4 regions of the Streptomyces canus genome follow, and region 3 is predicted to be linked to each of the others. Evidence: riboswitches for the same ligand, from Rfam matches in the RefSeq annotation. Region 3 holds a riboswitch; each other region holds the start of a gene.
The links. Region 3 has a riboswitch for cyclic di-AMP ahead of OG841_RS19665 (transglycosylase SLT domain-containing protein). Riboswitches for the same ligand answer to the same signal wherever they lie in the genome.
Positions count from the first base shown of each region.

Region 1: it holds a riboswitch for cyclic di-AMP, as region 3 does, so the genes downstream of both, OG841_RS07550 (M23 family metallopeptidase) here and OG841_RS19665 (transglycosylase SLT domain-containing protein) in region 3, are expected to answer to the same signal.
Region 2: it holds a riboswitch for cyclic di-AMP, as region 3 does, so the genes downstream of both, OG841_RS27275 (transglycosylase family protein) here and OG841_RS19665 (transglycosylase SLT domain-containing protein) in region 3, are expected to answer to the same signal.
Region 4: it holds a riboswitch for cyclic di-AMP, as region 3 does, so the genes downstream of both, OG841_RS18525 (C40 family peptidase) here and OG841_RS19665 (transglycosylase SLT domain-containing protein) in region 3, are expected to answer to the same signal.

Region 1 is NZ_CP107989.1:1,612,307-1,619,811, reverse strand. Features, by position in the region: gene OG841_RS07560 (tyrosine-protein phosphatase) at 1-475, opposite strand, end outside; gene OG841_RS07555 (alpha-galactosidase) at 683-2,758, shown strand; cyclic di-AMP (ydaO/yuaA leader) riboswitch at 3,056-3,227, shown strand; gene OG841_RS07550 (M23 family metallopeptidase) at 3,230-4,156, shown strand; gene OG841_RS07545 (DUF6250 domain-containing protein) at 4,680-5,399, shown strand; gene OG841_RS07540 (SGNH/GDSL hydrolase family protein) at 5,542-6,327, shown strand; partial or broken gene OG841_RS48620 (helix-turn-helix domain-containing protein) at 6,450-6,707, shown strand; gene OG841_RS07530 (response regulator transcription factor) at 7,075-7,505, shown strand, end outside.
Region 2 is NZ_CP107989.1:5,947,553-5,955,057, reverse strand. Features, by position in the region: gene OG841_RS27295 (Ppx/GppA phosphatase family protein) at 1-242, opposite strand, end outside; gene OG841_RS27290 (DUF501 domain-containing protein) at 239-769, opposite strand; gene OG841_RS27285 (FtsB family cell division protein) at 800-1,276, opposite strand; gene eno (phosphopyruvate hydratase) at 1,378-2,664, opposite strand; gene OG841_RS27275 (transglycosylase family protein) at 2,956-3,636, opposite strand; cyclic di-AMP (ydaO/yuaA leader) riboswitch at 3,640-3,807, opposite strand; gene OG841_RS27270 (transglycosylase family protein) at 4,014-4,994, opposite strand; gene OG841_RS27265 (cytochrome P450 family protein) at 5,187-6,515, opposite strand; gene OG841_RS27260 (nucleoside triphosphate pyrophosphohydrolase) at 6,512-7,505, opposite strand, start outside.
Region 3 is NZ_CP107989.1:4,364,257-4,371,761, reverse strand. Features, by position in the region: gene OG841_RS19670 (HAD family hydrolase) at 189-1,001, shown strand; gene OG841_RS19665 (transglycosylase SLT domain-containing protein) at 998-1,480, opposite strand; cyclic di-AMP (ydaO/yuaA leader) riboswitch at 1,484-1,659, opposite strand; gene OG841_RS19660 (CocE/NonD family hydrolase) at 1,929-3,923, opposite strand; gene OG841_RS19655 (peptide MFS transporter) at 3,943-5,454, opposite strand; gene OG841_RS19650 (polyprenyl synthetase family protein) at 5,664-6,674, shown strand; gene OG841_RS19645 (LolA family protein) at 6,915-7,505, shown strand, end outside.
Region 4 is NZ_CP107989.1:4,139,022-4,146,526, forward strand. Features, by position in the region: gene OG841_RS18510 (M23 family metallopeptidase) at 1-546, shown strand, start outside; gene pcrA (DNA helicase PcrA) at 573-3,053, opposite strand; gene OG841_RS18520 (hypothetical protein) at 3,117-3,491, opposite strand; cyclic di-AMP (ydaO/yuaA leader) riboswitch at 3,648-3,815, shown strand; gene OG841_RS18525 (C40 family peptidase) at 3,824-4,957, shown strand; gene OG841_RS18530 (tellurite resistance/C4-dicarboxylate transporter family protein) at 5,077-6,060, shown strand; gene OG841_RS18535 (hypothetical protein) at 6,038-6,391, opposite strand; gene OG841_RS18540 (C40 family peptidase) at 6,850-7,505, shown strand, end outside.

The DNA.
Region 1 (7,505 bases), 2.8 Mb from region 3:
CCGCGCAGTGCATGAGGGCGGGCACGCTGTCCTCGGCGAGAGAGCGCAGCACCTGGGAGTGCTCGGCGGTGCGCTCCTTGATCATCGTGCGGTAGGAGTTGATCATCCGCTGCGCGGCCCTGCCGTCGCCGAGGAGTTCGCGCAGCTGCTCTATGTCCCCGTCGCGGACCATCTTCCAGAACCAGGTGCCCTCCGCCGGGTCGCTCAGCGGCAGGTTCACATTGGCGACGCCCGGCAGCTCGACGTCCGGGCCCTCCAGCTTCTGGTCCGCCGCGTTGCGGAAGTCGAAGATCGTGTGCAGACCCAGGGAGGCCAGGAAGGCCGCGTCGTCCTCCGTCGCGTGCGCCAGGTGACCGCTGCGGAACAGCACGCCGTACCGCACCCGCCGTCCGTCCGCCGTCCGCAGTCCGCCCACGTCACGGAAGTTGCGGACACCTGCCAGCTCCGGTTCGGTCGACGGGATCTGCTGCGTCACGGGGGCTCCTCCCAGCCGGGCACCGTCGGCGCTGCTCGTCGACGGGCACGCTCTCGACCATACGACATGGGTTCCTGGGGCAATGAGTTGTCCACAGGGCCGGCAATGACTTGTCCACAGCCGTTGCAGCCGGGGCGGGTGGCCATTGATGATGTTGGTGCCTGAGTGCACCTGTTGGCACCTGTTCGAATCTGTGAGGGAAGCACGATGCTGGAGATCGCCGAGAACGGCCGTACATGGATTCTGTCCGGGCCGACCAGCAGTTACGCCCTGCACCTCACCGCCGAGGACGAGCTGCTGCACCTGCACTGGGGCCCGCGGATCGCCCTCGCCGACGCCGAGGCCCTCGCGGTGAGCCCGCTGCCCGATTACCGGCCCTTCGAGGCCCCGCTCGACGGACGCGAGGAGTACCCCGTCGAGGGCGGCCCCCGCTTCACACGCCCGGCCCTGTCCGTGCGCACCGACGAGCGGCGCGGCACCGAGTGGAGCTTCGAGGCGTACGACACCGAGGGCGACGAACTGCGGCTGCGGTTCCGCGACGGCGGGCTGACCGTCACGCTGCACTACCGGATGCGCCACGACGTCCTGGAGCGCTGGGTGACCCTGGACAACCAGGACCCGGCACCCGTCGAGCTGCTGCGCGCCGACTCCGCCACCTGGACCCTGCCCGACCGCGAGGACGGCTGGCGGCTCTCCCAGCTGCACGGCCGCTGGGCCGCCGAGTCCCTGCTCACGCAGACCCCCCTCACCTACGGCGAGAAGGTCATCGGCAGCCGCCGCGGCCACACCGGGCACCAGCACCTGCCCTGGGTCGCCCTCGACACCGACGCCACCGAGGAGCGCGGCGAGGTCTACGGTGTCGCCCTCGGCTGGTCGGGGTCCTGGCGGATCGCCGTCGCGCAACTGCCCGACGCGCGCGTTCAGATCACCGGGGGCGCCGGATACGACGACTCGGGTCTGCTCCGGCTGGCGGCCGGGGAGTCGTTCACGACCCCTGTCTTCGCCGGTCTCTGGAGCGACAGCGGGTTCGGCGGGGCGAGCCGTGCCTGGCACGCCTACCAGCGGGCGTACGTCATCCCGGGCGCGGACGAGGACCGTCCCGTGCTGTTCAACTCCTGGGAGGCCACGAACTTCGACATCTCCGAGGAGCAGCAGGGCACCCTCGCCCGGCGGGCCGCGGAGATGGGCGTCGAGCTGTTCGTGGTCGACGACGGCTGGTTCGGTGCCCGCACCAGCGACCGGTCCGGGCTCGGCGACTGGGCGCCCAACCCCGACCGCTTCCCGAACGGACTCAAGCCGCTCGCTGAGCACGTGCACGGGCTCGGCATGCAGTTCGGCATCTGGGTCGAGCCGGAGATGATCAACCCGGACAGCGAGCTCTACCGTGCCCACCCGGACTGGGTGCAGTACCAAGCGGGACGAAAGCGGACGGAGTTCCGCAATCAGCTCGTGCTGAACCTCGCGCGCGAGGACGTCCAGGAGTACCTGTGGGGGCAGCTCGACACCCTGCTCTCCTCGGCCCCGATCGACTATGTGAAGTGGGACTTCAACCGCTGCTTCACGGACGCGGGCTGGCCCGGTGACCCCTATCCGCAGCGTCTGTGGGTCGACCATGTACACGGCTTCTATGCCCTTTTGGACCGCTTGCGGGAAGCTCACCCGGGCGTCGCCTTCGAGTCCTGCTCGGGTGGCGGCGGCCGGATCGACCTCGGGGTGCTCAGCCGCACCGACCAGGTGTGGACCTCGGACAACACCGACCCGCTCGACCGCCTGGCCATTCAGTACGGCTTCAGCCAGATCCACCCCGCGCGCGTGATGGCCGCCTGGGTCACCGACAGCCCCAACACCCAGCTCAACGACCGGGTGAGCTCGCTGCGGTTCCGGTTCGTGAGTGCGATGGCCGGGGTGCTCGGGGTCGGCGGGGACCTCGCGGAGTGGACCGAGGAGGAGCTCGCCGAGGCCGGACGGTGGGTGGCTCTCTACAAGGAGATCCGGCCCTTGGTGCAGCGCGGCGACCTCTACCGGCTGCGGCCTCCGCGGGGCGGGCTGAGCGCGGTGCAGTACGCCCTCGGAGACGAGACCGTCGTCCTCGCCTGGCTCCAGGCGCAGCAGTACGGCGAGCCCGTCCCGGCGCTGCGGCTGCGCGGACTCGACCCGACAGCGTCGTATGAATGCCCCGAAACGGGCGAAGTGCACCGAGGGGCCGTACTGCTGCATCACGGACTTCGTACCGGTTTGCGCGGTGACCTCGATGCGACGGTTATCCGACTGCGACGCATCTAGGGCTTCTGTCCGAATTAATAGCTTCCTTCCAATTCCTTCCGGAGTCAGGGTTCCTGTGAATTCGTGACGTGAGGAGCGTCATATCCGTGACGGTGTGTCGCCCGTCATGTTCACGTAATTCGCAGGTTTTTCCAAGGGATTCGGGCCGGGTAACGGGCGTCCGATTCACGCAGGGTGACCGGTAATTCTCTTAAGCGATCAACAGGAACGCATACGCAGGGAACCTCTCACTTGTCCCTTTGCGTCTTGTTCGCTTACGTTCGCCACCGATCCGGTCGGACGCCCAATCCTGCCGCCGAACGGATTCCGCTCACTCACTCACCCGTGCACGGCAGGAGCGGGGGACCCACAGGTAGTTCCGCCTGTTCCGGTCTCCGGAACGGCTTGGGGTTAAGTCGCGTCTCGACGCGGCCGGGCATCTCCAGCCCGCACCCGACAGCTCACCTCGCAGGCGCCGGAGAGGAATTCACCATGCCCGCGAAGGGTAAGCACCGCCGTCCGAAGTCCCAGCGCTTCGTCCGCTCGATAGCCGTCGCCGGAACCGGAGGCGCCGCTCTCGCCCTCCCGCTCATGGGGGCCACCGGCGCGCACGCCGCCACCTCTCAGTCCGTGTCGGAAAAGGCCGTTCAGTCGCTTCCTGTCACGCAGAAGTCCGCCGAAAAGACGGCCGCGAAGAAGAACGCCGCGAAGACCTCGACGGTGCGCACCTATTCGGTGCGCGTCGGCGACTATCTCTCGAAGATCGCCGATGAGCAGAACGTCAGCGGTGGCTGGAAGAAGCTGTACGCCGACAACCGTTCTGCCATCGGCGACGACCCGTCACTGATCCACCCCGGTCTGAAGCTCTCGATCGGCAAGAAGGCCAGGACGGGCACGACGAAGACCGAGTCCTCCGCTTCCTCGTCCTCCTCGAAGGCGAAGAAGACGGAGTCGAAGTCGTCCGCGAATTCGACGGCCGCCACCCAGAGCTCCGCCACCACCAGCTCCAGCGGTTACACCCTGCCGGTCACCGGTGCCACCATCGGCACCGGTTACCGCGTGGCGGGCAGCATGTGGTCCAGCGGCTACCACACCGGCGTCGACTTCGTCGTCCCGACCGGCACCTCGCTGAAGGCCGTGGCCGCGGGCACGGTCGTCTCCGCGGGCTGGGGCGGCGCCTACGGCAACCAGGTCGTCATCAAGCTCAACGACGGCTACTACGCGCAGTACGCCCACCTGTCCCAGCTCTCCGTCTCGGCCGGTCAGACCGTGACCGAGGGCCAGCAGATCGGCCTCTCCGGTGCGACCGGCAATGTCACCGGCCCGCACCTGCACTTCGAGATCCGCACCACGCCGGACTACGGCTCCGACGTGGACCCGGTCGCCTACCTCCGCTCGAAGGGCGTCGCCGTCGGCTGACAACGCCCCCCTGTGCCACCGAAGGCCGGACCCCGATCCCCGGGTCCGGCCTTCGGTGTTCCCGCTGAGCGGCTCTGCGCCTTCATGATCATTTCATTGCGTTCTTGTGGCAGACGTGCTCAGGGCGTCGACAGGCGGGGGAGGGTGGGGACAGAGTGAACTCCGTGGTGGTGCAAGCGCTTTCTGGGGCTTTCGGAGGTCGCTGTGTTGAGAGCTTCGGGCGGCGGAGGGCGATCCGGGCCGGCAACGGGCGGGCTCGACGCGGCGCCAGGAGACTTCAACGGCACCGTCCATCCGGGCGCCCAGGGCACCGCAAGGTGGCGGACCGGATCGTGGCCCTTCCCGGAGGCCGGCACTGATGCACGCCAGGGCCGCCCCGCTGAGCGGGTTCGTCTCCGCGCCCGCCGACCACATCACCGAGTCGCCCGGACCGTGCGCTGCTCGCCGCAATCCACGTACACCAGCTGCCGCCTGGGCGCACAGACTCTTCGTGTGCCCGGGCTCCCGGAAGGAGCCGTCTCCCATGACGACCACGCGTAGAGCCTTCGGATCCCTCGTCGCCGGTTCCGCCCTGGCCGCCCTCGCCCCCGCAGCCGGTGCGAGCGCGTCGCCCCACCACCGTCGCCTCATCGCCCACGACGACTTCCGCCACGGCCTCGGCCGCTGGGCCGTCGAACTGGAGCAGGGCGGCACGGTCACCGCGCAGCGCGGAGTGCTGGAGGTCGACGTGCCCGCCGGCGCGACGATCTGGTTCAGGCAGCCGCTCGAAGGACCGTACGTCCTGGAGTACACCGCCACGCCTGTCTCCGAGGGCGGAGCCAACGACCGGGTGTCCGACCTGAACAACTTCTGGAACGCGGTCGACGTCCGGTCTCCCGACGACCTCTTCGCCACCCGACGGGGCGGGGCGCTCGCGGAGTACGACTACCTGAAGACGTACTACTCGGGCTACGGCGCCAACTGCAACACCACGACACGGCTGCGCCGATACGTCGGGGAGTCCGGTGTGCGGCCGCTGATCTACGACTACACCGAGCCGCTGCTCGTCGCGAACGAGCCGAACCGGGTGCGGATCGTCTCCGACGGCTCCAAGGTGCAGTGGTGGGACAACGGGCGGCTCGTCTTCGACTACAGCGACCGGGAGCCTTACACGAAGGGGCACTTCGCGTTCCGCACCACCTGGAGCCACTTCCGGATCAGCGACTTCAGGGTGTGGCGGTCGCAGCGTCAACATTCCCGATGAGAGACCTATTCCTCGTTTGGCGAACACTTTAGGAGTGGCTTATCTCACCGCCCGTCAAGCCCTTCCTACGGTCGCGTAGGTCACATTCGAAGGTGAATCATGAACGGCTGTGGCAGACGATTCGAAGAATGACAGCAGTTCAGTGATCGGGTCGTACGTGGCGGTGGGGGACAGCTTCACCGAGGGCGTCGGCGACCCCGGCCCCGACGGGGCGTTCGTCGGCTGGGCCGACCGGTTCGCGGTACTTCTCGCGGACCGGCGGCCCGAGGGCGACTTCAGGTACAGCAATCTCGCCGTACGCGGGAAGCTGCTCGACCAGATCGTCGAGGATCAGCTTCCGCAGGCCGTCGAACTGGCACCGGACCTGGTGTCGTTCTGCGCCGGCGGCAACGACATCATCCGTCCCGGTACCGACCCCGACGAGGTCGCCGAGCGCTTCGAGCGGGCGATCTCCCGGCTCACCGAGGCGTGCGGCAGGGTCATGGTGACGACCGGCTTCGACACACGTGGCGTTCCCGTACTCAAGCATCTGCGCGGCAAGATCGCCACGTACAACGGACATGTGCGGGCCGTCGCCGACCGCTACGGATGTCCGGTGCTCGACCTGTGGTCCCTGAAGACCATTCAGGACCGGCGGGCCTGGGACGGCGACCGGCTGCACCTCTCCCCGGAGGGGCACACGCGTGTGGCGCTCCGCGCGGGCCAGGTCCTCGGCCTTGAGGTCCCGGCCGACCCGGACCAGCCGTGGCCGCCGCTTCCGCCGCGCGGTCCGCTGGACGTGCGACGGGACGACGTCCACTGGGCTCGGGAGTATCTGGTGCCGTGGATCGGGCGCCGGCTGCGGGGGGAGTCCTCCGGGGACCATGTGACGGCCAAGGGTGTGCTGTCGCCGGACGACATCAAGACGCGGATCGCTTCGGTGGCTTGAGCCGTGCGCGGTGCCCGGGCTGGTCGGTTCTCGCCCCTCCGTCGTTACTGACTTCGGCTCGTCAGGGTGATCTTTGGCGATGTGCCTGTTGGGCCAGGGGTGCGGGCTGTATTTCGTGCTGTGTGCGATATGCGGATGGGGGCGGGCTGACCGCTGCGGGACGGCAGCGTCGGGAGGCCGTAAGGCGGCAGGCGGCCGTGCTGTTCGAGCAGAAGATCAAGCCGCCGGAGGTCGCCCAGCGCCTCCGAGTGAGCCGGAAGTCGGCCTACCAGTGGCACCAGCTGTGGCGGGACGGCGGGATCGAGGCCCTGGTATCGCGCGGGCCGAGCGGATCACGGTGCCGTCTGTCGCCGCGCTGCCTGGAGAAGCTCGCCGCGTATCAGTCCAGAGACCTCTGTTCCGCGCTTGGAGGTCTGTCCCTTCTGGAGCTGGACTCGGCCCGTGGCGGGCGCGTCCGCCTGCACGACGTCATCCGGGACCTTTTGCGCAGCCGCCTGGGTGATGGAGGCGTGCAACGCGTAAATGGTGCGCTGGTCAACGCCGTTGCCGCGAGTTTGTCCCTGGCCGACCCCGCGACCTTCACCCGCCCCTGGTTCGGCTGGGGCGACGCCCTCTTCGCCGAGCTGCTCCTCGACCTCACGGGACGCTCGACGGCGGCCCTGCACCCTCGCCTGTCCACCACCGAACCGCCCTCACGGTAAGGGCACTTCCGACCTCCCGGCGCCAGTGGTCGCTACGATCTGCGGCGTGTGCGCAAACATTGTGGTCGCCGAAGACGACGCGAAGCAGGCCGAACTGGTGCGCCGCTACCTGGAGCACGAGGGCCACGCCGTCACGGTCGTCGAGGACGGCCGGACGGCTCTCGAGACGGTCCGGCACCAGGAACCCGACCTGGTCGTCCTCGACGTGATGATGCCCGGAGCCGACGGCCTGGACGTCGTACGGATCCTGCGCGCCGAACGCCGGGAGGTGCCGGTGCTGATGCTGACGGCCCGCAGCACCGAGGACGATCTGCTGCTCGGCCTCGACCTCGGCGCCGACGACTACATGACCAAGCCGTTCAGCCCGCGTGAACTCACCGCTCGGGTACGGACGTTGCTGCGCCGCAACCGGCACGGCCCCGACCCGGCTCCGGCGACCGTACCCGCTCCCGCCTCGACGGAGCCCGAAGCGGCCCC
Region 2 (7,505 bases), 1.6 Mb from region 3:
GCGACGAACCGCAGCCGCTCGGCCCCGTGCTCCTTGATGACCGCCGCGTACTCCCGGCACGCGGCGAAGGTCCGCTCCAGCGCCTCGGGGGCGAGCCGCCCGGTCCGGTCGACGCCCTGCCCGAGCCGCACGATGGTCATACGACGGTCCAGGTCGACCAGTTCGCCGGTCGCGGGGTCACAGTCGGCGACGAGAAGCCGGATCGAGTTCGTACCGCAGTCGACGGCGGCGACGCGGGTCACTGGGCGTCCTCCTCGGCGAGGGAGACGCAGGCGCCCTTGCGCCACCACTCCGGCAGCATCGCGATCGCCTCGTCGCCCAGCGGGTTGACGCCCGGGCCCGCGGCGAGCGAGTGGCCCACCAGGACGTGCAGGCACTTCACCCGGTCCGGCATGCCGCCCGCGCTCGGGAAGCCCTCCAGCACCTCGATGGCGTCACGGCGGGCGATGTAGTCCTCGTGCGCGGCCCGGTACGCCGCCGCGAGCTCCGGGTCGGTCTGGAGCCGCTCCGTCATCTCCTTCATGACGCCGTTCGCCTCGAGGGTGCCGATCGCCGAGGCGGCGCGCGGGCACGTCAGGTAGTACGTCGTCGGGAAGGGCGTGCCGTCGGGCAGCCGGGGCGCGGTCTCCACGACGTCCGGCTGTCCGCACGGACACCGGTGCGCGATCGCCCGCAGTCCGCGCGGCGGCCGCCCGAGCTGCTGCTTGAAGGCCTCGACGTCCGCGTCGGTCGGCTCGGTTCGCGGAGTGGAGGGCGGAGGCGTTTCCATGCCTGTCTTTCTATCGGTCCATCGGTCGGTTCACTGGTCGGAGGCGTCGGACTTGTCGACCCCGTCCCAGACGTTCGCGTACCAGGGGCGGTCGGCGGCCCCGAGGTCGGTGTGCGCCTGCTTGGCCGCGTCCGGGTCGACCACGACGAAGCCCGTCTCGCCGGGCATCACATAGTGCAGCCGCTGCCGGATCTGCTGCTCGGCGTACGTGTCGTCCTGCCAGCGCGCCTTGAGGTCGCGCAGCTTCTCCACCCGCTCGGCGGCCCGCGCCTTCTCCCGCTGCAGATCGGCGATCTCGGCGCGCTGGGAGACGTACTGCCTTATCGGGTACGCCAGCGCCACCACCAGCGTGCACAGCACGAGCGCGAGCAGCGCGGCCCGGCCGGTCAGCCGGGAGCGGCGGGCCTGTCGCTTGGTCTGGGAGCGGTAGACACGGGCCGCGGTCTGCTCGCCGAGCAGTCTGATCCTGGTCGCGGTGGAGAAACGGTCCCGGTCCTTCACGGCCATCGGCTTTCCGCCTCCCCTTCTACGTGCGTACGTCCCCGCACACGGTACGGGACCGGTACGGGGACGTACGTACGACTGGCGAAGGCTTAGCCCTGCCGGGGTCAGCCCTTGAAGCGCGGGAAGGCCGAGCGGCCCGCGTACACGGCCGCGTCGTCGAGGATCTCCTCGATGCGCAGGAGCTGGTTGTACTTGGCGACGCGCTCGGAGCGGGCCGGGGCGCCGGTCTTGATCTGGCCGCAGTTGGTGGCGACGGCGAGGTCGGCGATGGTGACGTCCTCGGTCTCGCCGGAGCGGTGGGACATCATGCACTTGAAGCCGCTGCGCTGGGCGAGCTCGACGGCGTCCAGCGTCTCGGTGAGCGAGCCGATCTGGTTCACCTTGACGAGCAGGGCGTTGGCGGCGCCGTCGTCGATGCCGCGGGCCAGGCGCTCCGGGTTGGTGACGAACAGGTCGTCGCCGACGATCTGGACCTTGTCACCGAGCTTGTCGGTGAGGACCTTCCAGCCGGCCCAGTCGTCCTCGAACAGCGGGTCCTCGATGGAGACGAGCGGGTAGGCCGCCACGAGCTCCTCGTAGTACTCCGTCATCTCGGCGGCGGAGCGGTCCTTGCCCTCGAACTGGTACTTGCCGTCCTTGTAGAACTCGGAGGCGGCGACGTCGAGCGCCAGGGCGACCTGCTCGCCGGGGATGTAACCGGCTTCCTTGATGGCCTCGAGGATGAGGTCCAGGGCGGCGCGGTTGGACTCCAGGTTCGGCGCGAAGCCGCCCTCGTCACCGAGGCCGGTGGACAGACCCTTGCTCTTCAGGACCTTCTTGAGGGTGTGGTAGACCTCGGTGCCCCAGCGCAGCGCCTCGGAGAAGGACTCCGCGCCGATCGGGGCGATCATGAACTCCTGGATGTCCACGTTGGAGTCGGCGTGCGAGCCGCCGTTCAGGATGTTCATCATCGGCACCGGCAGCAGGTGCGCGTTCGGGCCGCCCAGGTAGCGGAAGAGCGGGAGGTCGCTGGCCTCGGAGGCGGCGTGGGCGACGGCGAGGGAGACGCCGAGGATGGCGTTGGCGCCGAGCGAGCCCTTGTTGTCGGTGGCGTCCAGGTCGAACATCGCCTGGTCGATCAGGCGCTGCTCGGTGGCGTCGTAGCCGACCAGCTCCGGGCCGATCTGCTCGATGACGGCCAGGACGGCCTTCTCGACACCCTTGCCCTGGTAGCGGTTGGGGTCACCGTCGCGGAGCTCGATGGCCTCGAAGGCACCCGTGGAGGCGCCGGACGGGACGGCGGCACGACCCGTGCTGCCGTCGTCGAGGCCGACCTCGACCTCGACCGTGGGGTTGCCTCGGGAGTCCAGGATTTCCCGGGCTACGACGACGTCGATGGACGGCACGAGCATCTCCTTCTTGGGGTCTGACACGGTCCGCCGGGACCGCGGTGGGTTCTGCGAGACCGAGCCTAACCGGCTCCGGGGGATCGGCCACCGTGTGGACCGCCCCGTGGACAGAACCGAAAGTAAATTGTTTCTGAACTGAACAAAGACGGCCCGGGGCGGCGCATGAAAAAACCCCGCCCCGGTGCGTACGGGGGAACACGCACCGGAGCGGGGAGCCCGTGGGGACGGGGGGACCCTCACGAGGCCTTCATCGTGAAGGACACGGATGTGAGGGCGCTGTGGTTCAGCTGGGCCTTACTTGAGGTGCAGCTGCTGGCCCGGGTAGATGAAGTCGGCGTCGGTGATGATGTCCTTGTTCAGCTTGAACAGCTTCTGCCAGCCGCCCTTGACCTTGTGCTTCTCGGCGATCGAGCTGAGGGTGTCACCCTTGACGACCTTGTACTCGCCGTCGCCCTTCTTGACCTTCTTGCCGGTCGGGGTGGTGACGGTCTTCTTGGCCGCCGGACGGTCGGTCGAACGGGAGGCGCTCTGCTCCTCGGTCGAACGGCTGCTCGTGTTCGAGGAGCTGTTGGAGGAGGACGAGCTGCTGCCGCCGCTGTAGGTGGCGCTGGACAGGCCGGTGCCGCAGACCGGCCAGGCACCCTTGCCCTGCGAGGCGAGGACCTTCTCGGCGACGGCGATCTGCTGGGACTTGCTGGCCTGGTTGGCCTGCGCGGCGTACTGCGTGCCGCCGTACGCGGCCCAGGTGGAGGCCGAGAACTGCAGACCGCCGTAGTAGCCGTTGCCGGTGTTGATGGACCAGTTGCCGCCGGACTCGCACTGGGCGACGGTGTCCCACTCGGAGGCGGTGGCGGCGGAGGCGTTGCCGGCCGCCATCAGCGGGGCGGCGATGGCGACACCGGTGACACCGGCGAGCGCGGCGGCGCGAGTGGCCTTGGACGGACGACGGTGCTTGCCCTTGCCGGAAAACAGCATGGTGGATCCCCTCACCGACGCCTACGAGGTGAGCTGTCGGGTTCGGGCCGGTTGAGTTGCCCGGCCGCGCACCTCCCGGTGCACGGCTTAACCCCAAGCCGGTTCCAGCTCAACTGCTGGGCCCGGCACTTACCTTGGGTCCCCCGCTCCTGCCTACGGCGCTGTTAAGCGACGACTGTTCCCGTACGGCCGCTGGCAGGATTCGGCGTTGCGACAGACGGGGCTCGGGTTGCCGAGCGGTGACGACCGTAGACACGCGTTCGGCGGAATTTCAAAGACGATCAGGGCTTCTGAGACTCATCCCACACTTTCACCAAAGTGGACATTCGGTGCGAAGTGTGACGTGAACTCCCGCTGTTTTTCTGGGCTTTTCCGCCCTATTCAGCCCCTGTGTCGAGCGTCTGACCGGCGACGATGTTGCTCGGGTCGGCCCCGATGCGGTCCTTGTTCTCGGCATAGAGGGCGCGCCATCCCCCGTCGAGGCCAAGGGAGTCGGCGATGGAGGCGAGGGAGTCGCCCTCCTGGACGGTGTAGGTACGGGCGGCGTGGCGGCCGGCCGCGGAGGAGGCCGCGCTCTTCGTCGCATTCTCCTCGGCGCTGCCACCCCGGTGCTTGCCGGAGCCGAGGGCGCCGACGTCCACGAGGGCCGAAGAGCTGCCCTCCTGCCACGACTTGTCCGCTTCGTCCTCTTCTGGGTTCACCACGGGTGAGCTGTCGGAAGACTGCGCCCCTTCCGCGGCGGAACCCTCGGAACCCGAGGAGTTCTTTTTGTCCGACTTGCCGGAACCCTTGTCACCGCTGGAGGGGGTGGCCGACGGCGAGGGAGTCGTGGACGAACCGTCCAGCGCGCCGAGCAGACCGGAAGACTCTCCGGAGCCCGACGAGTTGGAGGAACCGGACGAACCGGATGATTCCGACGAGCCGGACGCGGAGGCCGAGGGCGTCCCGCTCTCCACACCCGTGTCGACATCGGCCGAGCTCGAGTCCTTGCTGAGACCGTTGAGCAGACCGCAGGTCGGCCACGCGGCGATGCCCTGGTCCGCGAGAAGCTTCTCGGCCACGGCTATCTGCTGGTTGCGGCTGGCCAGATCCGCGGTCTTGGCGTATTCGAGGCCGCCGTACTTCTCCCAGTTCTCCTGGGACATCTGGAGGCCGCCGTAGTAGCCGTTGCCGTCGTTCGCGCTCCAGGAGCCGCCGCTCTCGCATTCCGCGACCCGGTCCCAGGTGGTGCCGGTGGCGGCGCTCGCTCCGGTCGCCCCGAGCAGTGGGATCGCGATGGCGGATCCCGTCACACCGGCCGCAATGAGGAGAGCCGGAGCCTGACGGGGGCGACGGTGACGACCGTTCCCGGAGAGCATGGGGGGACCTTTCCCGAGAGAGCAGGGACCTGCGCGGCGGGTGGTGCAGGGCACCGCGCTGGTCCGTGAACGTATAGGGATTCGATCACTTGTCACAAGTTAATGCCGCGTAGATCACGTGAAGATCACAGACTTGAGGGCACGTCATGTTTACGAGGCCCCGTGCGGGGATAGGCCGGACCCCTCGGTCGATTACCGGACGGGCGTGAACTCCACGGGCAAAGTGCGCAGTCCACGCATGATGAGTCCCCCACGCCAGCGCAAATCGGCTGAATCCACCGCGAGTTGCAGGTCCGGGAGACGGGTGAGGAGGGTGGCGAGCGCGGTCTGCCCCTCCAGACGGGCGAGCGGGGCACCGAGGCAGTAGTGGATGCCGTGGCCGTAACCGAGGTGCTGATTGTCACGGCGGGACAGATCGAGCACATCGGGGTCGGCGAACCGCTCGGGATCCCGGTCCGCCGCCGCGAGCACGACGAGCACCGGGTCACCGGCCGCGATGTCCTGACCGCCGATCCTCAGGGGCTCGGTGGCGAACCGCCAGGTGGCCAGCTCGACCGGGCCGTCGTATCGCAGGAGCTCCTCCACACCGGTCTCCAGGAGGCCTCTTTCCCCGGCGACCAGGGACTGCTGCAGCCGGTTCCGCTGCTCGGGGTGGGTGAGGAGGGCGTACACGCCGTTCCCGATGAGATTGACGGTGGTCTCGAAGCCGGCGAACAAGAGGATGAACGCCATCGCCGCGGCCTCGTTCTCGGTGAGGTGCTCGCCGTGGTCGGAGGCGCGGATCAGTCCGGAGATGAGGTCCTCGCCCGGGGCCGGCTCGTCGGGCAGCGCTTCCCGCTTCCGGTGGATGAGCTCGGCGAGATAGCCGCGCATCTTCTTCACGGACCGCGCGACCCCGCCGCGCGGCCCCCCTCCGTGACGGATCATCATGCCCGCCCAGTCCCGGAAGTCGTCCTGGTCCTCGCGGGGGACGCCGAGCAGGTCGCAGATCGCGTAGATGGGGAGCGGGAAGGCGAAGTCGTGGATGAGGTCGGCGGTGCCGGTGGTCGCGAACCCGTCGATGAGGCGGTCGGTCAACTCCTGCACCCGCGGCGTGAATTCGGCGACCCTCCGGGGTGTGAACGCCTTGCTGACGAGCCGTCGGAGCCTGGTGTGGTCCGGCGGGTCGATGTTCAGCAGATGCGTCATCAGCTCCGCCTTGCGCTCCCCCGGGATACCCGTCTTGCCCCTGGCGTGCGCGGGCTCGTCGTGGTGCGCCGGGTTCTTGCTGAGCCGCTGGTCGGCGAGGGCCTGCTTGGCATCGGCGTACCGGGTGACCAGCCAGGCCTCCACCCCGCTGGGCAGCCGGGTCCTGTGCACGGGGGCGTGCTCGCGGAGCCAGGCGTAGGCGGGATAGGGGTTGGTGGCGAACTCCCAGGAGAACAACTCGGGGGCGGGAGTCGTGGCGGCGGGGACGGCGGGGGACGCGGGGGTGCCGGGGGTCGCAGGGTCGGCGGGGGTGGCTGAGGGCTGGTCGGTCACTCCTTGACGTTATCCGGCGGGTGGGGTGCCTCGACCTCCCGGATCGCGTCCCGGTACAGCCGTGCCGCCGCGCGCAGGGCCGCCTCCGGGTCGACGCCCTCCGCCTCGGCGCGGGCGGCCAGGACGAGGAGTTCGTAGCCGATGCCCTCGGTCTTCGGGAGCGGGACGTCCAGGCCCGCCGTCCGAACCCGCGACGCCAGCTTCGCCGCGAGGGCGAGGCCGGGCTGGCCGAGCGGGATGCCTTCGGTCACCGAACTGCGCTGCTTCTCTATCGCCTTGGTGCGCAGCCAGTGCGCCTTGACCTCCTCCGGCGTGCTGGCCGTCTCGTCGCCGAAGACGTGCGGATGGCGGTGGATGAGCTTGGCGACGATGCCGCCGGCGACGTCGTCGACGGAGAAGGGGGCGTCCGGGTCCTCCTCGGCGATACGGGAGTGGAAGACGACCTGGAGCAGGACGTCCCCGAGTTCCTCGCGCAGTTCGTCGCGGTCGCCCTCCTCGATGGCCTCGACGAGTTCGTACGCCTCCTCGATGCCGTACTTGGCGAGGCCCTCGTGGGTCTGCTGGGAGGACCACGGGCACTCGGCGCGGATCCGGTCCATGACCTGGACGAGGTCGAGGAGCCGGGCACCGGGCAGGTCGTAGGAGGCGGGGAGCAGCTCCAGCTCGGGCATCTGTATGCGTCCGGATCCGGCGAGGCGTGCCAGACCGTCCGTGAGGGCCGGCTCGCCCTCGCCCGTGGCCACGACGACCACCGTGTGTCCGCCCGCGCACGCTCCGACCAGCTCCTCGGCGGTCGGGGACGTCTCGTCGACCGCTATCCCCGCCTCCCGCAGATACGGCAGCTGGGGATGGGCTCCGTCCGCGCACAGAACATGGTCTGCGGCGTGCAGCGCCTGCCAGGCGGGCCAGGACAACAGGCCGGGGGCGACGCGGTGGCTGGTGGTGAGCAGGACGATGCGGCCGGGGGCGGACGCCGTGTCCGGGTCCTGG
Region 3 (7,505 bases):
CCGCGTCAACAGGGCGGAGCCGCACGGGACATGCCCCGACCGGCCGTGCCCGGTCTCCTGGCGCATGCCGGTGGGGCCGTCCCGTGCCGCCGTACCGCCGGAACCGGAACTGCGGTCAACGGATGTGAAAGCAGCAGCCGTCCGGTTCGCGTCGAGTCGCAGGGGCCAACCATCCGTATTCTCTGATCATGGCCGCCTCCCCCGCATATGCACTGATCGCCACCGACCTGGACGGCACGCTGCTCCGCGCCGACGACACCCTCTCCGACCGGTCGTTGGCCGCCCTCGCGCGGGTGGCCGCGGGTGGGGCCCGGCATCTCGTCGTGACGGGACGGCCGGCGCCCAGAGTGCGGCCGCTCCTCGACGTCCTGGGCAGCACGGGGCTCGCGGTGTGCGGGCAGGGCGCGCAGGTGTATGACGCCGGCGCGGACCGTCTGCTGTGGTCGGTGACCCTGGACCGGGAACTGGCCGAGACCGCGCTGGAGAAGATCGAGGCCGAGGTCGGCCAGGTGTACGCGGCCGTCGACCAGGACGGTGTCGACGGGCTCACCCTCATCGAGCCGGGCTATCTGATGCCCCATCCGACCCTGCCGGCCGTGCGGGTCGGCCGGCGCGACGACCTGTGGTGCGAGCCGATCAGCAAGGTGCTGCTGCGCCATCCCTACCTGTCCGACGACGAGTTGGCGGTCACGGCACGTTCGGTGGTGGGCTCACTGGCCACGGTCACCATGTCGGGGCCCGGGACCGTCGAACTCCAGCCATGCGGCATCACCAAGGCGACGGGCCTCGCGCTGGCCGCCGAACACCTGGGCCTGGGGCCCGGGATGACGATCGCCTTCGGGGACATGCCCAACGACATTCCCATGTTCGACTGGGCGGCCCACGGCGTCGCGATGGCCAACGCCCACCCCGAACTCAGGGCCGTGGCCGACGAGGTGACCCTGTCGAACGAGGACGACGGCATCGCCGTCGTCCTCGAAAGACTGTTTCCCGAGGCCTAGTAGGCGCCCCAGACATTGTCGATGGACCCGTACCGCTGGGCCGCGTAGTTGCAGGCCGCGGTGATGTTCGCGACCGGGTCGTACGGGTCCCACGACGTGTTGGCCACGTGGTAGGCGTTGAAGGTCGGGTCGATCACCTGGAGCAGGCCCTTGGAGGGGGTACCGGCGGCCGCGTTGGAGTCCCAGTTGTTGATGGCCCAGGGGTTGCCGGAGGACTCACGGATGACGTTGCGGTAGATGCCGTCGTAGGAGCCGGGAATCCCGTGCTCCGCCATGACGGCGAGGGAGGCGCGGATCCAGCCGTCCAGGGTGTCGGGGTAGCCGAGCGTGGCCGCGGTCTGCACGGTCGGGGTGGCCGCGGACGCGCTGGTCGCGCCGATGAGGGGGAGCGCGAGTACGGCGGCTCCGGTGCCGACGACGGCGAGCTTGCGGACGAGACGGCTGGTACGGGTGCGTCGGTGCTGAGCGGCAGCAGACATGGCGAAGTTCCTCTCCGGCGCCTGCGAGGTGAGCTGTCGGGTTCGGGCTGGAGTTGCCCGGCCACGCCTACGAAAGGCATGACTTCACCCCGAGCCGTACCGGTATGTCCGAAGACGCCCGGTCCGGCGGCTTACCTGGGTCCCCCGCTCCTGCCCTGGTTTCTCGGTGGGTGTACGGGCGGTGGCAGGATTCGGCGTCCGCCCGACAGGCCGGGAACGTATGCGAGAGCACATGTCCGGAACAAGTGGCGAATTCACATGCGATGCCTATTGACCTTGGTAGGAGGCATTTGGGGCACTTGATCCTTTGCGGTCGCCAAGCCTCAACTGGGGTGTCGGCAAAGGCGGATCGGCAGATTCCGGATCGGCGCCCGTTCCCCTGTCCGCGTGGGCCAAGTCACAGCGGAGCGCAAGAGGGGTAAAACGGTCAAGAGTGCTCAACTCGTGGTCAACCGGCCGTCCGTGGGATCCGCTTCTCCCACGTCCGGTGGAAGACCACCTCACCGCCGTCGGTGCAGACGACCTCGTTCGAGGCGTGGAAGTCCGTCCCGTCGCAGGTGATCTCCGAGCGGGTCCGGACGGTCGCCTCCCAGGCGAGCTCCGGGCGGTGCAGCCGGATCGACCAGTCCGAGCGGGTGCGGGCGGACAGCGGGTCGTTCTCGTCGATCGTGTACGTCTCCAGCGCGTCCTCGGTGAACTCCAGGCCGTCGGGGTACACGCGCGTGCCGCCGTACCGCGGGTCGACCTCAAGACGCCACTCACCCTTGGCCACGTCACGGACGACCAGGCGCTCGGGGCGCGGCTCGTCGAAGGTCGCGGGGTGGCTCACGCCGAGCGGCTCGGACTGCTCCGGCTCCTCGAACGCGATGTCCGAGGAGGCTTCACGCGCGCGTACCGGCAGCTCGAGGAAGCTCCCCGCCGGCTCCAGCGTGAATCCCGCCTGCGACCCGGGCTGCGGCCAGATCCACGGCCAGTACGCCGAGGAAACGGCGAGCCTGATGCGGTGGCCGGGCGGGAAGGCGTGCCCGATGCCGTTCAGTTCGAAGCTCACCTCCTGCGTCGCGCCCGGCTCCCAGGGCACCGCCCGGTCCCGCCCATGGCGTGCCGAGAGGTTCAGCACGCCCCGCGTGACCAGGGTCGACGACCCGTCCGCGGCGACGTCGCACAGTCGCGCGACGACCTGTCCGCGCGACACCTCCGAGGTCACCCTGAGCCGCACCCGCGGCCGCCCGAGCACCCACGTCTCCTCACCCACCGCGAACTCGAAGCAGGCCGAACGCGCGTCCTCCTCCCGCTGGTCCGGCGGCAGATCGGCGTCGTTCCCGAACGGGAAGAAACGGCCGGCGTCCACACCCGTGTGCTGCGGGGAGCGGACCAGGACGGCAGGGCCCTGGAGGCCGTACGACACCGTCGTCACGTTCGGGGAAGGCCACGTCGGCTCGCCGACCCAGCGCCCGGGCAGGGTGTCGTAGACCGTGGCCGGGGGGTGGGAGTCGCTCACGTAGGCCCTCAGGAGCGGTTCCCGCATGATGCCGGTGTCGACGCCCTTCAGGTGCTGGTCCCACCAGCGCAGGGTCTCCTGGAGGAAGCCGATCGCCGGGCCGGGCGGCAGGCCGCGGTCCGGGTACTGGTGGGACCACGGACCGATGAGCCCCCGCACGCGCTCGGCGGGCAGGTGCTCGACGAGTCTGAGGACCGTGTCGCGGTACGGGTCGTGCCAGCCGCCCACCGCGAGGACGGCCGCGTCGATCGCGCCGTAGTCCTCGCAGACGCTGCCGTGGCGCCAGTAGGCGTCGCGCGTCTGGTGGTCGAGCCAGGTGTGGAGGAACGGGTCGACCTGTTCGAGCCGCCCCAGCCACATGTCCCGCCATCCGTCGCCGACATGGAGCGGATCCGGCGGCCGGGAGACGAAGGCGAGCATCGTCGCCGCCCAGGCGTGCATGTCCACCGCGAGGACGGAACCACCCATGTAGTGCACGTCGTTGTCATAGCGGTCGTCGGTGGAGCAGACCGTGACGACCGCCTTGAGCGGCTCGGGTGCGAGGGCCGCGATCTGGAGGGAGTTGAAGCCGCCCCAGGAGATGCCGAACATGCCGACCCTGCCGTCGCACCAGGGCTGCGCGGCCAGCCAGTTGACGACCTCGACGCCGTCGGCGAGCTCGGTCGCGGAGTACTCGTCACCCGGCACGCCCTCGCTGTTGCCGTGCCCGCGCACGTCGACGCGCACGGAGGCGTAGCCGTGGCCCGCGTACCAGGGGTGGCGCTGCCAGTCGCGGGGAGCGGTCCAGTCGGTGAGGCGATAGGGCAGGTATTCGAGGATCGCGGGTACCGGTTCGGGGGTGAGGGGTCGCCACACGCGTGCGTACAGGAGCGTCCCGTCCGGCAGCGGGATACGGACGTCGTCGTGGGTCGTCTCGTAGGGGAAGGACGTACGGATGTGCATCGGTGGGGTCCCGTCGGTTTCAGTGCACCGGGTGCATGGTGCGGCGCAGCCAGGGTGCGGCGGCCATCACCGCGAGGCCCGCGGCCACCGCGATCGCGCCGTTGACGCCGAAGTAGGCCGGGTGCGAGACGTCGTCGTAGAGCTTCACCGTCTGGGCCTGGATGCCGTTCGCCAGGGCGAGCGACAGGAACCACAGGGACATGGTCTGGCCGGCGAAGGCCACCGGGGCGAGCTTGGTGGTGGCCGACATCCCGGAGGTCTCCAGGAGGATGTCGCCGAGGCCCAGCAGGAAGTAGGACCCGACGATCCACCAGGCGGACATCAGGTAGTCGTCGCTGCCGTTTCCGCTGGTCGGCACCACCATCAGCAGGAACGACAGGCCGCCGAGGACCACTCCGGCGGCGATCTTGTGGGACGCGTGCGGCTGGCGGTGGCCCATGCGCACCCACAGGGCGGCGACCACGGGCGCGAGCCCCACCTCGAAGGCGCCCAGCGCGGAGGCGTACCAGCTCGCCGGGAAGTCGAAGCCGAGGATCGTCGTCCCGGCGTTCGTGGAGGCGAGGAGCATCATCGTCGAATACGCCTGGAACAGGATGAAGTTGAAGACCGTCGAGGCGAGGAAGAGCACGATGTACGGCCGCAGACGGCCGCGTTCCTCCGGCGTGACCCGCGGGCTGCCGAACATCACCGCGAAGTAGACGACCGGGGCGACCACCGAGACGAGGGTGAGCAGGTCGACGAAGCGGTCCATGGTGAGCAGGCCGGCGAGCGCCAGACCGGTGGCGATCACCGCCGCGGCGACGATCCCCGCGACGATCAGCCGCAACGCCCGCCTCATCGCCCCGGGCGCGAGCGCGAACTCGGCGGCGGCCCTGCGGCCGGCCAGGTGGCGGCGGCCCAGGACGTACTGGATCAGGCCGAAGGTCATGCCGATCGCAGCCGCCGAGAAGCCCCAGTGCCAGCCCTTGTGCTCGCCGAGCCAGCCGGTGATGAGCGGGCCCGCGAAGGCGCCGATGTTGATCGCCATGTAGTACAGCGCGAAACCCGCGTCCCGGCGGTCGTCGTCCGTGGCGTAGAGCTTGCCGACCATGGTGGCCGCGTTGGGCTTCAGGAGCCCGGTGCCGGCGCTGATGAGGCCGAGGCCCACCCAGGTCATGGTGCCGGTCGGGACGGCCATGGCGTAGTGGCCGCAGGCGATCAGGACGCCGCCCCACAGCACGGCGCGGTACGAGCCGAGGATGCGGTCGGCGAGCCAGCCGCCCGCGACGGAGACCAGGTAGACGAGAGTGCCGTAGGCCGCGGAGACGGACGCGGCGGTTCCGGCCGACATGCCCAGACCGCCGTGTGCGAGCGTGTCGGCGAAGTACAGGACGAGGATGGCCTGCATGCCGAGGAACGAGAAGCGCTCCCAGACCTCCAGACCGGAGAGGGTCAGCAGGCCTTTGGGCTGGCCGAAGAACGCGGTGTCGTCCGCGGGGGAGGGTTTGCCGCCGGGTTCTTCGGGCTCGATCTCGACTTCGGTTCGGGACACGGGCGGCTACTTCCCTACAAGTCGATAGATATCCGTCCTTTTAAGGTGATCAAAAACATACCGGTCGTGATCCGATACCGCCTGGCATGGACGGGGCGGGCGCTATCGGTGATCCAAAGATGACCGGATACGCTGACTTGAGTGATGGCAGCGACCTATCGACATTCCGTATAACCGCCAGTGGGACACCAGCAGACAGGAGACCCCTCGTGACCGTCGTCGGGCCGTTCGGGCTGAGCGTGCGGGACCAGGCTCTGGAAGCCGATGTCCAGGCCGGAATGGCGGCTGTCGAGGAGGGATTGCTCGAGGCCACCAAGAGTGAGGTTCCCTTCATCACGGAGGCCGCCCAGCATCTGGTGCGCGCGGGTGGAAAGCGGTTCCGTCCGCTCCTCGTGATGCTCGCTGCCCAGTTCGGGGATCCCTATGCGCCGGGCGTGGTGCCGTCGGCCGTGGTGGTGGAGCTGACCCACCTCGCGACGCTGTACCACGACGACGTCATGGACGAGGCCGAGGTCCGGCGGGGCGTCGACAGCGCCAACACCCGCTGGGGCAACTCGGTGGCCGTGCTGACCGGCGACTTCCTGTTCGCCCGCGCCTCGCACATCCTGGCCGACCTCGGGCCCGAGGCCGTCCGGGTGCAGGCGGAGGCGTTCGAACGCCTGGTCACCGGCCAGATCCTGGAGACGGCCGGGCCGCAGGACGGCCGGGACCCGGTCGAGCACTACCTCGACGTGCTCGGCGGCAAGACGGGCTCGCTGGTCGCGGTCTCGTGCCGCTTCGGGGCGATGATGTCCGGTGCCGACGAGACCGTCGTGGACGTCCTCACCCAGTACGGCGAGCGTCTCGGCGTCGCCTTCCAGCTCGCCGACGACGTCCTGGACATCGCCTCCGACTCCCACGAGTCCGGCAAGACGCCGGGCACCGACCTGCGCGAGGGCATCCCCACGATGCCGGTGCTGCGGCTGCGCGAGCGGGCCGCCCGCCTCGGTCTGGCCGACGACATCGCCCTGTGCGAGCTGCTCGACTCCGACCTCACCGACGACGCCCGGCACGCGGAGGCGCTGGCCGCCCTGCGGACGCACCCCGCGCTGGAGCAGGCCCGCAAGGACACCGTGCGCTACGCCGAGGACGCGCGCGCGGCGCTGGCCCCGCTGCGGGAGTGCGATGCGAAGGCGTCCCTGATGGAGCTGTGCGACGCGGTGGTGCATCGCGCGGGCTAGGGCCTCCTTGACAGGTCGGCAGACGGGCGCCCCCTACGGGTAGTAGGGGGCGCCCGCATGTCGTGTCATACCCCAGGTGTACACGGAGTTGGCCCCGAGGGCTGACGCATGCTCATGGCCGATTTGGTCAGATGGACATCACAGAAAACACCACTCCTCACCGATTCGGGTGAGAATGGCGGCTACAGAGTGGACGCACGGGAGTTGACAGCCGCCGCCGACGACGGAGGTAAGGCACACATGGCACCGTACGAATCCGACGACAACGCGACCGCCGCGGACGCCGAAGAGCTGCGCTCCGCGCGCCGCCGCAAGGCCGCGCGATACGTCGTGCCGGCCACGGTGGTGGGCATCGCCGCGGCGACCATCGGGCTCGTCCCGGCGCTCGCCGACTCCGGCGACCCCGACCTGCCGAAGATCAGCGCACAGGAACTCATCGAGAAGATCGCCGCATCGGACGTACAGCAGCTGTCCGGCACGGTGAAGATCACCACGGATCTGGGGCTGCCGGACCTCGGCGGCCTGGAGAACTCGCTCGGCTCCGCCGCCGGGCCCTCCGGCTCGGGCGACGGCTCGTCCGCCGATCCCTCCACCAAACTCACCGAGCTCGCCTCCGGCACGCACACGCTGCGTGTCGCGGCCGACGGTGAGAACCGGCAGAAGGTCTCGCTGCTGGAGAACGCGGCCGAGTACAGCCTCATCCACAACGGCAAGGACGTCTGGGGCTACGACAGCAAGTCCAACTCGGTCTTCCACACCACGGCCTCCGAGAGCGACGGGAAGCAGAAGGAAGAGCTCCCGGCCACGCCCAAGGACCTCGCCGAGGAGGCT
Region 4 (7,505 bases), 230 kb from region 3:
GACAGCCAGCTCGAGAGCCTCTCGGCCGGTGCCGACGACTTCGCCGACCGGGCCAGCCGCACGCAGGAACGCATCGACCTCAAGGCCCAGCAGGTCGCCGAGAAGAAGAAGGCGGCGGAGGAGGCGGCCCGCAAGGAGCGGCTGCGTCCGAAGTTCGCGCTTCCGGTCGCGCAGCGGGGTCTCAGCGCCTACTTCGGCCAGGCCGGCGTCAACTGGATGTCCGTCCACACCGGAATCGACTTCCCGGTGTCGTACGGCACGACGGTGATGGCCGCGACCGACGGCACCGTCCGGACGCAGTGGAACAGCGCGTACGGCAACATGATGGTCGTGACGGCGAAGGACGGCACCGAGACGTGGTACTGCCACCTCTCCAGCTACCGCGTCGCCTCCGGTACGACGGTCAAGGCCGGCGACCCGATCGCGTACTCCGGCAACTCCGGCAACTCGACCGGCCCCCACCTGCACTTCGAGGTGCACCCGGCGGGCGGTTCGGCCATAGACCCGCTGCCGTGGCTGCGCAGCCACGGGCTGGACCCGACGTAGAACCTCGGGCCCAGCCCCCCCCGCGGCTACAGCTTCTCGACCGGCGCGTACCGCAGCAGCAGTCGCTTCGGCTTCGCTTCCCCGAAGTCGATCGTCGCCTCGGCGTTCGCCCCCGTGCCCTTCACTCCGACCACTGTGCCGAGCCCGAACTGGTCGTGGGTGACTCGGTCACCGACGGCCAGCGCCACCACCGGCTTCTCGGAGGTCCTGCGCGTCGCGAAGCCGGACGCGCCCGACGCCGAGGAGCGGGAACGGGAGGACGACAGCGAGGCGGCCACCCCCGAGACCGGTCCCGCGGGAGCGGCGGTCGGACCGGTGCGCTTCCAGTCCACGTGCTGCGCCGGGATCTCCTCCAGGAAACGGGAGGGCGGGTTGTACGACGGCTGCCCCCACGCGCTGCGCAGGGCGGACCGGGTCAGATACAGCCGCTCACGCGCACGCGTGATGCCGACGTAGGCCAGCCGCCGCTCCTCCTCCAGCTCCTTGGTCTGGCCGAGAGCGCGCATGTGCGGGAAGACGCCGTCCTCCATGCCGGTGAGGAAGACGACCGGGAACTCCAGGCCCTTGGCGGTGTGCAGGGTCATCAGGGTGATGACCCCGGAGCCGTCCTCGTCCTCGTCGGGGATCTGGTCGGAGTCGGCGACCAGGGCGACCCGCTCCAGGAAGTCGGAGAGGGAGACGGAGGCCTCGCCCTCGCCGGACTCCTGCTCGAACTCCAGGGCCACGGCGGCCAGTTCCTGGAGGTTCTCGATGCGGGTCTCGTCCTGGGGGTCGGTGGAGGCCTGCAACTCGGCGAGATAGCCGGTGCGTTCGAGGACCGCCTCCAGGACGGTCGCCGGGCCCGCGCCGGACTCGACGACGGTACGGAGCTCCTCCATCAGCACGTTGAACCGCTTCACGGCGTTGGTGGAGCGCGCGGCCATGCCGTACGCCTCGTCGACGCGTTTGAGGGCCTGCGGGAAGCTGATCTTCTCGCGCTGGGAGAGGGCGTCGATCATCGCCTCGGCACGGTCGCCGATGCCGCGCTTGGGGACGTTGAGGATCCGGCGCAGCGGCACGGAGTCCTCCGGGTTGGCGAGGACGCGCAGGTAGGCCAGGACGTCCCGGACCTCCTTGCGCTCGTAGAAGCGGACGCCGCCGACGACCTTGTAGGGCAGGCCGACGCGGATGAAGACCTCTTCGAAGACACGGGACTGGGCGTTCGTACGGTAGAAGACGGCCACGTCGCCGGCCTTCGCGTCGCCCGCGTCGGTGAGACGGTCTATCTCGTCGGCGACGAACTGCGCCTCGTCGTGCTCGGTGTCGGCGACATAACCGGTGATGCGCGCGCCCGCGCCCGCGTTGGTCCACAGGTTCTTGGGGCGGCGGGACTCGTTGCGCTCGATGACGGCGTTGGCGGCGGTGAGGATCGTCTGGGTGGAGCGGTAGTTCTGCTCCAGGAGGATCGTCGTCGCGTCCGGGTAGTCCTCCTCGAACTGGAGGATGTTGCGGATGGTCGCGCCGCGGAAGGCGTAGATCGACTGGTCGGCGTCGCCCACGACGCAGAGCTCGGCGGGCGGCAGGTCGTCCTCACCCGGCGGTACGTCGACGGGGTGCTCGCCGGTACCGACCAGCTCGCGCACGAGCGCGTACTGCGCGTGGTTGGTGTCCTGGTACTCGTCGACCAGGACGTGCCGGAAGCGGCGGCGGTAGTGCTCGGCGACATCGGGGAACGCCCGGAGCAGGTTGACCGTGGTCATGATCAGGTCGTCGAAGTCGAGGGCGTTCGCCTCGCGCAGCCGCGACTGGTACATGGCGTAGGCCTGGGCGAGGGTCTTCTCGAAGCCGTCGGTGGCCTGGGCGGCGAAGTCCTCCTCGTCGATCAGCTCGTTCTTCAGGTTGCTGATCTTGGCGCTGAAGGACTTCGGCGGGAACCGCTTGGGATCGAGGTCCAGGTCGCGGCAGACCAGGGCCATGAGCCGCTTGGAGTCGGCGGCGTCGTAGATCGAGAAGGAGGAGGTGAACCCGAGCTTCTTCGACTCCCTCCGCAGGATCCGCACGCACGCGCTGTGGAAGGTCATCACCCACATCGCGTTCGCGCGCGGACCGACGAGCTGCTCGACGCGCTCCTTCATCTCGCCCGCGGCCTTGTTGGTGAAGGTGATCGCGAGGATCTGACCCGGGTGGACGTGGCGCTCGCCGAGGAGATGGGCGATGCGGTGGGTGAGCACCCGGGTCTTGCCGGAGCCGGCGCCGGCCACGATGAGCAGCGGGGTGCCGGAGTGCACCACGGCCGCGCGCTGGTTCTCGTTCAGCCCGTCCAGGAGCGCGGCCGGGTCCACCACCGGGCGGGGGGCACCGTCGCGGTAGTACGGGTCCCGGTCCGGGGGCACGTCGAACTTCCCACCGAACAGATCGTCCGGAACGGGTTCCGGTACGTGCTCGTCCTCGGGCGGCGGCGGTTCTTCCCCATGGGCCCTAGGGGCCTGGAGGTCCGCCAGGAAGCTGTCGTCAAAGAGGCTGCTCATCGCTCTCCGAGTCTAGGGTGCCCCACTGACACCCCGCCGCCGCCCCGAGAACATCCACTCGGATCAGAGCCCGATGATCTTCCAGACCTGGCCGCCAGGCGCCTGCCCGCCCTTGGTCGTGACGTCGGCGAGGAGCCCGCTGACGTGCATCTCGCCGGCGTCGGGCCGGTCCAGGGGCCGACGCGCAGCAGCCTGCCGACACCCCGCACCCCGGCCTCCGGCCTCCGGCAGGGCGTAGGTCTCGACACCCCAGGCCTCGCCGTACAGCGCCCGAGGGGAGCCCCTGCACCAACCGGCGGTGCTTCCACGCGCCCCGACCCGGTAGATCTTGGTGACGGCAGAGCGGAGTCCGACGCAGGTCCGGCTGGTCCGGCCCGCCTCGGCGACGCCGCGACACGGGTGGGCAATGCCACTCCGAAGAAAATACGCCCAAGCCATGGCAGATCACTCCGGATCGGCCACGCGGAGCGACGCATGAGGCCAAGGTCACGAAAATGTATCGGGCATATCGAACATCAACCTTCACAGGGGCCACACCCGTTGGCTACCGTTCGGGCAGGCCGTACGACCCCCACCGGCGAACGTCGCCGGGCCGCACGGCCTCCGCCGAGTCCGCAGCGCCGCCGCGCGCCCGGAGCCGGGGACCCACCGAACTTGGGGTGAATCGGCCGACTCCCGCTCAGGGAGCGCCGTAGGGCAAACCTTCCGAAGCATCTCGCCCGAACCCGACAGCTAACTCGGCAGGCGGAGCACGGAAGGAGTCGCCTCCCTTGGCGTCGCACCGCAAGTCGCGTCCCGTGGGTACGCGCGTAGCAGGCATACGGACCCCGGCCCTCGCGACGGCCGCCCTCACCTCCGTGGCCCTGCTGTCCCAGTCGGCGAACGCCGCGCCGGCCGATGACAAGCCGAGTCTCGAAGAGGTGGAGAAGAAGGTCGACGACCTCTACCGCCAGGCCGAGTCGGCGACCGACAACTACAACGCGGCCAAGGAGAAGACGGCCACGCAGCGCAAGCAGGTCGACACGCTGCTCGACGACGTCGCCCGGCGCACCGAGAAGCTCAACGAGGCGCGGGAGGAGCTCGGTTCCTTCGCCGCCGCCCAGTACCGCACCGGCGCCGCGGCCCCCGACACGGCCACCTTCCTGCTCGCCGACACCCCTCAGGACTACTTCGACCAGACGCAGTTGATGGGGCGTCTGACGAACCGCCAGAAGGGCGCGGTCGACGACTACGTCTCCGAGCAGTCCGCGACGATGAAGAAGCGTCAGGAGGCCTCCCAGAGCCTTCAGACGCTCACCGAGACGCAGAGCGACCTGAAGACGGCCAAGGCGACCGTCCAGAAGAAGCTCGCCGACGCTCGCGAGATGCTGTCGGAGCTGACGGCCCAGGAGAAGGCGCGGCTCGCGGCGCTCGAGAAGCAGAAGCAGGAGGCGGCGGCCCGCAAGGCCGCCGAGCTGGCGCGGCAGCAGGCGGCCGCGGAGAAGGCCGCGCAGGAGGCCACCGCCCCACAGGAGAGCACGTCGACGGCGACCGACTCCTCGTACGCCACCAAGGCCGCCAAGGCCCTCGCCTTCGTCCGCGCGCAGATCGGCAAGCCGTACGTCTGGGGTGCCACCGGGCCCGACTCCTACGACTGCTCAGGCCTCACCCAGGCCGCCTGGAAGGCCGCCGGAGTCGACCTCCCCCGCGTCACCTACGACCAGGTCAACGCCGGCACCACGGTCTCCCTCGCCGACGCCCAGCCCGGTGACCTGGTCTTCTTCTACGACGACATCAGCCACGTCGGCCTCTACATCGGCAACGGCATGATGATCCACGCCCCCAAGCCGGGCGCGTACGTCCGCGAGGAGTCGATCTACTACGACGGCGAGTCGGCGATCCACAGCGTGGTGCGCCCCGCCTAGGCACCGCCGGTCACCAGCGCGCGGGCGGGACTCCTTCGCCCGCGCGTATTTCCGCGATTTCCGCACGCGCGCGTGCGCGCCCCTCCGGATCGGCAGGCGGAGCTTCCTAGCATCGGCACATGTCCGGTACCTCCCCGCACTCTCCCCTGCGCGTCTGGTGGACGCGGCGCCCGCCCGCGGCCGGGGCCGCCGTGATGGCGACCGGCATCGTGTCGGTCGGGCTGCATCTGGCCGACCACGAGACGCTGTCCCGGGTCGCCCTGGTGATCGGTTGTGCGGCCTGGCTGGGGCTGGCCGCCGATGTCGCCGTACGCCTGCTGCGGGAGCGCGCGCGATGGTTCGCGGACGCCGGGACACCGGGCGCCCTGACGGCCGTGGCGGCGACCACCGTCCTCGGCACCCGCTTCTCCGAGCTCGGCCGTCACACCCTCGCCGAGGCGCTGCTGGCACTGTCCGCGCTGCTGTGGCCGGTACTGATCATGCTCGTCGTCAAGCACGGGAAGCGGCGGATGCCCGGCGGGGTGTTCCTCGGCTGTGTGGCCACCCAGGGCCTCGCGGTCCTCTGCGCCACGCTCGCCGCGGCCGAGTCGGCGGCATGGCTCGCGCACACGGCGCTCGTACTGTTCTGGCTCGGCCTGGTCCTCTACGGCCTCGCGCTCTTCCGCTTCGACCTGCGCCAGGTGCTGGAGGGACCGGGCGACCAGTGGATCGCGGGCGGCGCGCTCGCCATCTCGGCGCTCGCCGGCTCGCAGCTGATCGCCGCCGACAGCGCTCGCCTGTACCTGTGGAACGACGACGACCACGGCGTCCTGCGGGCGGTGACCGTCGCCCTGCTGGTGCTCGACCTGGCCTGGTACGCCGTACTGCTGGTGGCCGAGTTCGTGCGCCCGCGCCCGCGCTACGACGCGCGCCGCTGGGCCACCGTGTTCCCCATGGGCATGACCGCGGCGGCAACCCTGTCGGTCTCCGCCACCCTGGATGTCCCGTGGCTCGAGACTCCGGGTGAGGTGCTGCTGTGGATCTCGGTGGCGGCCTGGGCGGCCGTCGCCGTGGGGGCGGTCGACTCCGCCCGTGCCGCCGTCAGGTCCACAGCACCGCGATGAAGATGTTGGCCGTGGTCAGCGCGCCGACCAGGCCGAACAGGCTTTTGTCCACTGTCTCGTCGTCCCGCTTCACATAGACGAGGCCGAGGATCACGATCAGCAGGGCGAGCTTCACGCCGATCTTGATGTTGTTGACGTGCTGGTCGTCGGCCTGGTTGAGGCCGACCAGGATCACCCCGGTGACCAGCATCGTCGCGGCACCGTGCAGCATCGCGGGGACGAATCGGGCGGTGCCCCGGCCCATCGCCTTCATCTGCGTGAGGAACCCGCCGAGCAGCGCGGCGATGCCGATGATGTGCAGGCCGACGAAGAGATGGATGAGTACGTCCATGAGGCCGGAGCCTATGCCGGGCCGCGAGCCGCACCCGCACCGGCCCCTTGAGAGATCTTGCATATATGCGGCCCATAGCATTCGGCACCCGCCCTGGGTCCCGGAATCCCGACTTCGGTCAGCGCACCGCGCGAAGTCGACGGAGCCGGCCCGCGATCACGGTCACCTTCGGTCAACCGGCGGTCCCCTGGCGGCAGTTCCGCACAACGCGTTACCTCCCCGTCACGGTCAGGTTTAGCGTCCTCCACCAGGTGACCGGCTCCCCACCGCCGCCCGGGCCAGGGGCGGCAGTCGGCCACCACCGCCGAGAAAGGTCCGGCGGCGGCCCGCTCCCCTGTGCAGGCCGCCGCCGGACGCGCACACCGCCCCGGGCGGTCGTACGGCCGCTCCCCCTGGCGTCCGTACGTCCGTGAAGCCCGGGACGGGCGGGCGGTCGAGGAAAGGACGTGCAAGTCCACGTGGCAGCGCACCGCAAGTCCCGCAGGCGCTCGGCCGGCGGCCACACGGTCCGTACGGCAGCGACGATCGCCCTCGCGGGGGCGGCGACGGCGACGGGCTTCGACGGGACCGGACACGCCGAGCCGCAGCTCACACCGACCCAGGTCAAGGCGAAGGTGGACCAGCTGTACCAGGAGGCCGAGGCCGCCACCGAGAAGTACAACGGCGCGAAGGAGAAGGCGGAGGCCGCCGAGACCCGGCTGGGCACCCTGCGGGACGAGGCGGCCCGCAGGACGGAGCAGCTCAACGAGGCACGGGACGCGCTGGGTACGATCGCCGCGGCGCAGTACCGCGGCGGCGGCCTCGACCCCGCGATGCAGCTCGCGTTCACCGACGACCCCGACCGGTACCTGGACAGCGCCGAGTTCGCCGAACGGGCCGGTACCCGTCAGGCCGCCTCCGTGGCGGACGTACGCCGGCAACTGCGGGAGATCGAGCAGTTGCGTGGGGCCGCGCACGTCGAGCTGGCCTCGCTGAAGTCGCGTCAGGCTGAGCTGAAGCGCCACAAGCAGACGATCACCGGAAAACTGGGCGCGGCCCGCCGGCTGATGTCCCAGCTGCCGGCCGGGGAACGGGCGGGGTTGCAGGCGGGCGGGGACCGCGCCTCCCGGGCCGC